3 regions of the Peribacillus sp. SIMBA_075 genome follow, and region 1 is predicted to be linked to each of the others. Evidence: riboswitches for the same ligand, from Rfam matches in the RefSeq annotation. Region 1 holds a riboswitch; each other region holds the start of a gene.

Region 1 (3,283 bases):
TAAAGTGAATGCATATTTCCCGAATGCGAAAGTGTTCGCTTTCTCTAAACTTTATGACAGCAAGCAGCAGTTGAATGACCTTTCTGCATTCCTTCAATCGAATTATCAAGATGATAATTGGAAAGAAAGAAGGTCTGAAAAAATCCTTGCTTTCATTCGTAAAACTTTATCTTATCTGTTAGAAAAACGGACAGCCAATGAACGGAAATGCGAGCATTCCATCTCTTGGAATGAACAGATGGAAGTCAAATTGAATGGTGCGGTCAATCAACTGGCTGATTTAGAAAAAGAAAAAAGTGAAAATATCATAAGGTCGTACCGTGTGCTTAAGGATGAAGTGAAAAGTCAGCTTTCTTCTAAAATTCCTGAATTACTGAGGGATTGCTCTAAATCGTTAACGGAAAGCAGTGATTTCAGTCAGGTCCATATACAGTTGAACCATGAAATGAATGAGCGGATTCAAGCCTTCATTTCTGACAAGATCATGCCTCAATATTACCGTTCTCTTCAAGATTGGATTGCTAGTTCCCAAATGGAGTTCTCACAAAGCCAACAGTTTATGGATGAGATGAGTGCCGGATTCAATGAATTATACAAAGAAGAACGGATTATGCTGGCAGGTGACTTCAGGGTATTGGATGACTGGCGCCGTGATGCCGACAGGATGACAAGCAGTATCCGCATCGATGACGTTAATATCCTTTTGCGAAGGACTCCATCACAATTGCTGCTTAAAGGAGCAGGAAAGCTGTTTGGGGCAATACCGCAAAATAAAGCCAATATGTACAATCGTTATAAGAAATACTTGGAAAGTGAAGATTACCAGGATGTTGCGGAAATGATCACTGAACGCTTCCTTACCCAATTTGGATTGTTTGAAAAATCTTTAGATCGGGACATCTCACTTTTCTATCGCAGCTCATTTGCCTTACTTCAAAAAACAATAGAGCAAACGCAGACTGAAATTAAAGACTACCAGGCTGCATTGGAGCATATGAAAGAAAATCCGGAAGTTTACCGTGATCCGATCACTGTGTTCGAAGTGAAACTACGTCAGTTGGAGAGACTTGAAAAAATTGAGAAAAAGCGTCTAGCCCAGCTTCAAAGAAAATAAAAAGTAGCAGGAAACATTTCAAATATTCGAAAAACTATTGACTTTACGACTATATCCCTATAAAGTGATAATTACGAAAAACGTAACACGATATATTCTCTTATCAAGAGTGGCGGAGGGACTGGCCCTAAGATGCCCAGCAACCGTTCCATTAGGAATTGGTGCTAAATCCTGCAAAACAGAAATGTTTTGACAGATAAGAGAGGGATAAGTCTGCAATACAGCTGATTAAACCTCTCTATTACTAGAGAGGTTTTTATTTTATGATTTACACCAACTTAACTGATAAGAATAATAGGAGAATGTGGAGGGAAACAAGATGGGAAGATCTATTAAAGGGATATTCGTTTCAGCCATCGCTTCGGCGTTGCTTTTAACGGGTTGTTCTACAGGACAGAGTTCCACAGAATCGAAGAAAGAAGAAAAAGTATCATTTGAAAATGTACCGGAAAGATTTGCTGATGGGGAAGGGGCCAAAATCAAAGTGATCCGTAAAATTGGCGGTGATGATCATACGGCCCAATACCTTGCTGGAGCGAAGGAAGAAGGAGAAGCAATGGGCTTTCAAGTGGATACGTATACAGCCAATGGGGATACGGCTAAATTCCATGATGCGATCGCGCAGGCTTTGCAGGAAGATTATGACGGCTATATCATCTCCCATGGTGATGATGCAGCAACAGTGAATGACGTTCAAAAGTTGGTTGATGCAGGTAAAAGCGTTGTCACATTCGATTCAAATAGCGATTTATCTAAAATAGAAGGTGTGACATTAACTTCACAGGATGATGAAGCGCTGGCAACACTGGCTTTCGATAAACTGATAAAAGTACAGAAAGGTGAAGCGGCGATTGCTTACCTTTGGGTGGATGGTTTTCCTCCAATGGTGAGAAGAAATTCAGTTTATCAGGAAAAATTAAAAGAAAACCCTGGAATTAGGGAAGTCGAAAGATTCGGAGTGGCATCTGCAGATACTTCGGTTCAAACACAAAATGCAGTAGCCGCAATGCTGAATAAATACCCAAAAGGTAAATTGGATGCCATTTTCGCAACATGGGATGCCTTCGCTATCGGTGCCGCCCGGGCGATTAAAGAAGCGGGCCGCGATGAAGTGAAGATATACGGAATTGATGTATCGAATGCAGATCTTCAGGAAATCCAATCGGCCGCTAGCTCATGGTCCTACACGGCAGCCGTCGATCCCAAGTTGATTGGTGCAGTGAATATGAGGATATTGGCAAAAAAATTAGCGGGCGAAAAAACACCGCAAACCTATGACTTAGAGGCTTCACTTATTTCACAAAAGCAAATCCAAGCCTCAAAAGAAGCCGTTAACATGGCAAATCTGTCTGGTATTGTCGAAGGATGGGGTGTATCAACGGAATTTGAAGAAGATTGGATGAAAGTTTTGAAAGCTCATTATAAAAAGTAAAAGGGGACACTCTCTTGCAAGTGAAGGGAGTGTCTGTTCAATAAGGGGGAATGGACATGGGCACGCAACTAGAAATGAAGAAAATCTCGATTGAATTTCCAGGAGTGAAGGCGCTTAGTGAAGTTGACTTTTCTATACAATCAGGGGCAACCCACGCATTGGTCGGTGCAAACGGAGCAGGGAAATCGACGTTAATGAAGGTTTTATCGGGAGCCCATGTTCATTATTCAGGTGACATTTTTATTGATGGGATAAAGCAGAATATCCGCTCGCCCAAAGCGGCGCAGGAACAGGGTATTCAAATAGTTTATCAGGAAGTAGATACGGCCCTCATCCCTTATTTAACCGTTGGGGAAAATATAATGTTGAATGATATGGTCCAAAACATGGGAAAAAAACAGATAGTTCAATGGAAAGAGCTGCACAACCAAGCCTCTTTAATTCTTGAAGATATGAAAATTCGTGTCCCTTCGAAAAAGCTGGTAAGAGACCTTACCTTGGCTGAAAAACAGATGGTCCTGATAGCAAGAGCCGTTTCGACAGAATGCAAATTCCTGATTCTCGACGAACCAACTGCTCCGTTAAGTCATATAGAAACGACAGAACTTTTTCGAATTGTAAATGAATTAAAGCAAAAAGGTGTTGGAGTCATTTTCATTTCACATCGTCTGCCTGAGATTTTTGAAATCTGTGAGGAAATTACGATCATGAGGAATGGGGAGCTTGTCACTTGTCGA
Region 2 (3,283 bases), on a different contig from region 1:
GACGACCATCGTCATCGTATCGAACCTTTGATAACCGTAAGCCAAGGCTAAATCTCCTACCCCGCCTGCACCGACAGCACCTGCCATGGCTGTAGAACCAACCAGCCCGATTGTCGCTGTTGTAAATGTAAGGATCAACGAACTAAGTCCCTCGGGAATCAAAAAGCGATAAATGATTTGCCATGTCGTCGCCCCCATTGCCTGAGCTGCCTCGATGATCCCTTTGTCCACTTCCAACAGGGAGTTCTCCACAAGCCGGGCAATATAAGGAGCCGCGTAAAAGATAAGCGGAACAATGGCTGCATTCGTTCCGATCGCACTGCCTACAATCATTCTAGTAAACGGAATCAGTGCTACAAGCAAGATGATGAAAGGAACCGACCGCAATATATTGATGATCGGATTCAATACATTAAAGATCCATTTATTCTCCAGGATATGACCCTTTCTAGTAATGACAAGCAGGATACCTAGCGGGAGCCCAATCAATCCGGAAAATACCAATGAGATGGCTACCATATAAAGTGTGTCACCGAAAGCGGTCGACAGCTGCTCTGCCGTTATTTCCATTCCCCAAAGCGTATTACCCATTTACCTGCACCTCCTGGACGAGAATCCCCTCATCTTTAATATATTGATAAGCCTTGCCCACCTCTTTTTTGTCACCTGTCACTTCGATGATCAAATTCCCAAAAGGCGTTTCTTGAATTTCAGAAATATTGGCTGATAATACACTTAAATGAACATCATATTTCTTCGAGATGGTTGAAAGTAAAGGAGTACCCGAAGTAGTCCCAATAAAATTAATTTTCCAAATAATCGGGATATGGGACCCTATACTTTTCAGGAAACTTTGTGGAATCTCGTCATGTATGACCGTTCTCACGAAGTTTTTTGAAATATCCGTTTGCGGCTTCGCAAAAACTTCGAAAACCGAACCTTGTTCAACGACGCATCCGCCCTCCATGACCGCTACCTTATTGCAAATTTCCCTGATGACAGACATTTCATGAGTGATTAGCAGAATGGTAATATTGTATTCTTTATTAATTTTTTTTAAGAGCTGCAGTACTGCACTCGTTGTTTGTGGATCTAATGCAGATGTAGCTTCATCACACAATAAGATCGATGGATTGGTAGCCAATGCCCTCGCAATTCCGATCCGCTGCTTTTGACCGCCGGATAATTGTTCCGGATAACTCTTTGACTTGCTTGATAAGCCAACGAACTCTAACAGCTCGCCTACCCGCTTTTTGATTTCTTTACCAGGGGTTCCGGACAAAACGAGCGGCATGGCGATATTATCAAAAACGGTCTTTGAGTTAAGCAAATTGAAATGCTGAAAGATCATCCCGATTTTTTTCTTTTCAGCCCGTAATTCCTTTGGGTTCAATTTGGTTAAATCCTTGCCGCCAACAATCACCTGACCATCTGAAGGGTGTTCCAGCAAATTGACCAACCTGATCAATGTACTCTTCCCGGCTCCGCTATAACCGACTACACCGAATATATCCCCCTTTTCCACTGTCAAATTAATGCCCTTCAAAGCCTCGACAGTCTGTTTCTTTGTTTGATAAACCTTTTTAACATTTTGAAACTCTATCATCCAATCTCCCCCCATGCTGTTTATTTGTACAAATTCATTATCAGAGAAGAGCTTTGCAAAGTTTCATAATGATCGGGTTAAATTTTCGAAACTCACGAGTAAATGCACGAAACTCACGAGTAAATGCATGAAACTCACGAGTAAATACTCACAACTCATGATTAATGATCGAAACTTACGAGTTAATGCACCAATTCTCCAAATAACCATATACATTCTGAATAAACAAAAGAGGCCTCCTCCGTCATCAGACAGAAGAGGCCTCTTTTAGACATAAAAAAGAGTAAACTCTTAAATTAATTATCTAAGAAAAGCTCCTTCTTATCTTTCAAACTTTCGTCCGTTGGAATTAGCACAGTATTTTTACAAAAGTAAAAACCCGCTGCCGAGGTATCATAGGGCCAAGTCCCTCCACATCTCTTGATAAGAATTAACGTTATATTTAATTATGTCCTTCACTATATATTCTAATTTCCCTAAAGTCAACCATATTTTCCATCATTCTAAACATTTTCACAGTATAGTCAATTGACGGTTTTTTTTATTATATAAATATAATTCTTTCTCTATTTTATAATGATTTGCTCATTCTCCACAACATAGAAGTCGCTCAGTTATAACAGCTACAGATTATCTGTAGCCTTTTACACTGTCTACTTAGAGGGGATAATATCTCTGGAGGGCCTCAACTTTAATTAACTAATTATGAAAAAAATGTTAATTAAATATTGATTATTCATATAATTCAAAATATCATTAACAAAGAAGTTAAATACATAAAATGAGGTGGGATTCTTGGGATTTTCAAAAATATTATTATCAACAAGTCTATGCTTCACGTTATTTTCAGGTTTTTCATTATCAGAGGCAAAAGCAGAAACAAGTAAAGACCCTATTGCAATAGAACCATTTGCTTGTACAGAAGTAGGGACTTACACAACATCTTATAAATCTAAAACAACTTCAACAAAAACTGAATTTACACATTATGCAACAAATAATAGTAGTGTTACTGATAGTGTTACTAGATCTGTTCAAATTTCTTATGCTGCTACAGTAAGTATAGGAGGAGAAGCATCATTTAAAGTACTACAAACAGGGGCAAAAATAACAGCTAATGTCGGGTATGGATATAATAGTACAAAAACTCTTTCTACAACTTGGTCTATTCCGAAGGGAAAATGGAAATTAACTGCAGGAAGTAAATGGGTAAAAGCCACAGGAACTCGTTATAAAGTTGTTGCACCTTGTAATTTAACAAACGGAACTACTACAACTGCTAATTATACTTATGCAACATGGAGCGAAAAAGTTAAACAATAATGATATTTCGAGATTTAAAGATTTTTTTTACTAATAAACAGAGGTGTTAAAATATGCTTCTAAAATATATTTGTCCTTTTATCTTTTGTATGTCCCTTCTAATGGGGTGTAATTCTTCAGAAAAGACAAGTGAAAGAAGTGCCAATAATCCAATTGAATCTGAACAGAATAATTCATCTATTCAGAAAAACAAATCATTAGAAAACAAGTTGCGCCCCCCTAAATTTAGCATAACAAATTTCGAAATGAATTATATTCCTAAGAATAAGGAATTAACTTTTCTTATGAATTACGAAATCGATGTAGACATATACGAAATCTTACAAGAAAACACTCAAAAAATTTACTTTTCAC
Region 3 (3,283 bases), on a different contig from region 1:
CATGAGGGGTGAAGTGGAGTTCAGGCGCCTTGAGCCATTGTAAGATTTGCAACCTGGATTCATTGGATAATGCTTTAAATATCTCGATTGTTTTCATACATTTCATTATATCGAGAATTATCGATATGTCAAATGGTTTTATCATTCATCGTTAGTTTCATAAATAGCAAAACTTGATACCGTTATCTAAAGAGTCATTAAAGGAATGGAAATGTATTATTGCAAGAACCTAATCGGCTCCCATATCAGTGCGGGCCGATTAGGTTGTTCAAATCCTGTAAATCAGAATTAAAGTCTCCGCTAAAAAATCATTTCCATACTTCTTTTGCTACATCAACGACGAATTTCAGCTTTTCCCATTGCTGTTCTTCGGTCAGCTTGTTACCGTGATGGGTGGAGGCGAAGCCGCATTGCGGACTTAAGCATAATTGTTCGAGAGGAACGAAGTGCGAGGCTTCTTCAATGCGTGCCTTAACAGCTTCCTTGTCTTCGATTTCTCCATTTTTTGAAGTGACGACACCCAGTACGACCCGTGCACCGCCATTTGGAATGTATTCCAATGGCTTGAAATCTCCTGAGCGTTGATCATCATATTCCAAGAAAAATCCATCCACTGATTCTTTTGCCAATAAAGTTGGGGCGATACGGGCATAGCTTCCTTCAAACGCCCAAGTCGACTGGTAGTTCCCACGACATAGGTGTGTAGTGACGACAAGGTCTTCTGGTTTGCCTTCCAATGCGCCATTAATTACGCGAAGTGCAAGATCGATTAACTGTTCCCTCGTATATTTTCCATCTTTGAACTGGAAATCTGGAGCTGAAAGTCTGGCAATATATACATCATCCAATTGAAGATAACGTACACCTGCTTCATAAAAAGCCTTCAAAGCATGCTGATACGCTTTGATGATATCATTAGCATAGTCTTCAATATCAGGGTAGATGTCTTCATTATGAATGCCTACAGCAAATAATTGATTCGGACTGGGAATGGTTTGCTTGGCAACGGCGCGTCCGTTCACGATTTTGTTCAATTCAATGAAATCGCGAATGAAGGGATGTTCAGGATTGAATGAAACCTTCCCGGTATTGCGAACGTTATATCTCTCTGTTTCCACACCATCGAATGTGAGACCTTTTTCAGTCACATATCCCTCGATGCCATTTAAATGTTCGAGGAAGTCAAAGTGCCACCATGTTCGTCTGAACTCACCATCCGTCACGGCCTCCAATCCAACTTCAATTTGTTTTTCGACAATCCGATTGATTTCTTCGGTTTCAACTTCACGAAGCCGCTCTGCTGAAATGGTACCTTTCTTAAGTTGCTTTCTGGCAATATGTAAACGTTCTGGTCTTAATAAACTTCCGACGTGATCGGCCCTGAATGGTGCCTTCGTTAATGTGATTGACATGTTGCATTCCTTCTTTCCTTTTAAAAATAGGCTGTTTTCACGTACTTTGTTGCTATTTACCAGGTAGTGAGTTGTGGTTGATTTCCCCTCCAGATGCTCGCCTGTCCCGCTGCTCCCGCAGGAGTCTCGCACTTCCGCTCCAATCAACCTTTCGTTTTAAAAACAACAATCTTTACGAAAAGAGCCTAAAAATAAAACACCTCTTCTTAAAAATAAGAAGAGGTGTTGGCAGCAAAGCTATATACTCTTCTTATCTTCAAGTTTCTACACTTCTGGAATTAGCACAGTACATGATCAGTCTGTTGCTGAGGCATCAAAGGGCCAGTCCCTCCACCTCTCTGGATAAGAGTTGTCTATTAAATTAATTAAGACTATACAGGTAGTTTTTATAAAGGTCAAGTAATGAAGGTGGAAGATTTCGAATATACCGATTATTAATATGGGTTGAAATGTTAACTACATCAGGGAACCCGGCATATGCTATAACCGACGTTTCATATGAGCGGCAGGAGGGGAATGCAAGGATGAGTACATTCAGTCCATTCAAAAATGGCTTACCGATAACGGTAACTGAAGCCATGATAGAGAAAATCTTAAGAATGAAATCATATGGTCAGGATATTAAAGTCGAGATTACGCCAAAGCATATAGTGCTTTCCGGAACGACGGAAGTGAAAAAAATGATGTTAAAGAAAAACGTAGCTTTCCGGATTACATTAAAACCGGTTCACGTGGAAAAAAGAACGATTTCATTTGAATTAGTGGAAATGGAACCAATTGACAGGAACTTCATTAACCGAAGGATATTTAACAAACCGCCATTTTTTGAATTCGAAAATAGAAAGATCAAAATGAATGTTAATGCTTGGAACATCGTGAGAAAAATCCCCGTTGGCACAATTAAATCGTATGAACTCGTCGAAGGTGCATTGAAAATGAAACTTTCAATATGATGGATCGTTTTTAGCCACAATATTTAAAGGGGATGCCAGGTATGTTAGTGTAAGGGTAGGTTGAAATGCCATACCTCACAATGTGTTTGATAAATCAAGCTCTATAAAATATACTAAATTACTTATAGTTTTCCAGGAGATAAGGAGGGAAATAATGGACCAGAAGATTTTGCCTGCTTCGGCAAGCATGAAGGATTTCGAAAGATTTTTAGAAAGTTCCTATGAAATAGGTGTGTTTCTTGATTTGCATATATCACAATTGAAAAACGTAAGTATGATGGCAAAGCAGCATAATAAGAAAATGATTTATCATGTCGATTTGATCCATGGCATAAGAAGTGATGAGTACGCGACAGAATTCATTTGTCAGGAATATAATCCATATGGGCTGATTTCAACTAAATCAAACGTTATATTGAAGGCGAAGCAAAAGGGGGTCATTGCCATCCAGCGAATCTTTTTAATAGATTCACATGCGCTGGAGAAAAGTTATAAGCTGGTGCAGAAAACCAAGCCGGACTATATCGAAGTTTTGCCAGGCGCCATGCCATGGATGATAAAAGAGGTGAAGGAACGATTGCAGACACCGATTTTTGCAGGCGGCCTCATACGTACTTCAGATGAAGTCCTGAACGCCCTTGATGCTGGAGCGTCGGCAATCACCACTTCCAAAACTGAATTATGGGATATCGTTTAATGGGGTCGAACGAGGAAGTTGAAAAAAATTACAGAAAAATAGAATAATTCCTCGCCAAATAATTGACAGCGTTTTCACAAACTAGTATATTGTAAATTATAAGTTAATATATGTGACGGAGACTAGGAGATTCACAACAGATCTATTCATAATTTATTTTATGAAGATAGTTCTGCTGTGGATCTCCTTTTATTTGTTGGCATGGTTTAAAAATTTATCAG

What was found. Region 1 has a riboswitch for S-adenosylmethionine ahead of SB775_RS09765 (sugar ABC transporter substrate-binding protein). Riboswitches for the same ligand answer to the same signal wherever they lie in the genome.
Region 2: another riboswitch for S-adenosylmethionine. It lies ahead of SB775_RS10370 (methionine ABC transporter ATP-binding protein); the one in region 1 lies ahead of SB775_RS09765 (sugar ABC transporter substrate-binding protein).
Region 3: another riboswitch for S-adenosylmethionine. It lies ahead of SB775_RS16715 (5-methyltetrahydropteroyltriglutamate--homocysteine S-methyltransferase); the one in region 1 lies ahead of SB775_RS09765 (sugar ABC transporter substrate-binding protein).

What each region holds. Positions count from the first base shown of each region.
Region 1 is NZ_JAWRYN010000009.1:84,000-87,282, forward strand. Features, by position in the region: gene SB775_RS09760 (GTPase domain-containing protein) at 1-1,114, shown strand, start outside; SAM riboswitch class I at 1,212-1,317, shown strand; gene SB775_RS09765 (sugar ABC transporter substrate-binding protein) at 1,434-2,546, shown strand; gene SB775_RS09770 (sugar ABC transporter ATP-binding protein) at 2,603-3,283, shown strand, end outside.
Region 2 is NZ_JAWRYN010000010.1:60,285-63,567, forward strand. Features, by position in the region: gene SB775_RS10365 (methionine ABC transporter permease) at 1-570, opposite strand, end outside; gene SB775_RS10370 (methionine ABC transporter ATP-binding protein) at 584-1,606, opposite strand; SAM riboswitch class I at 1,925-2,036, opposite strand; gene SB775_RS10375 (hypothetical protein) at 2,402-2,929, shown strand; gene SB775_RS10380 (hypothetical protein) at 2,983-3,283, shown strand, end outside.
Region 3 is NZ_JAWRYN010000023.1:43,801-47,083, forward strand. Features, by position in the region: gene SB775_RS16710 (ArsR/SmtB family transcription factor) at 1-97, opposite strand, end outside; gene SB775_RS16715 (5-methyltetrahydropteroyltriglutamate--homocysteine S-methyltransferase) at 309-1,412, opposite strand; SAM riboswitch class I at 1,660-1,761, opposite strand; gene SB775_RS16720 (hypothetical protein) at 1,937-2,365, shown strand; gene SB775_RS16725 (glycerol-3-phosphate responsive antiterminator) at 2,520-3,062, shown strand.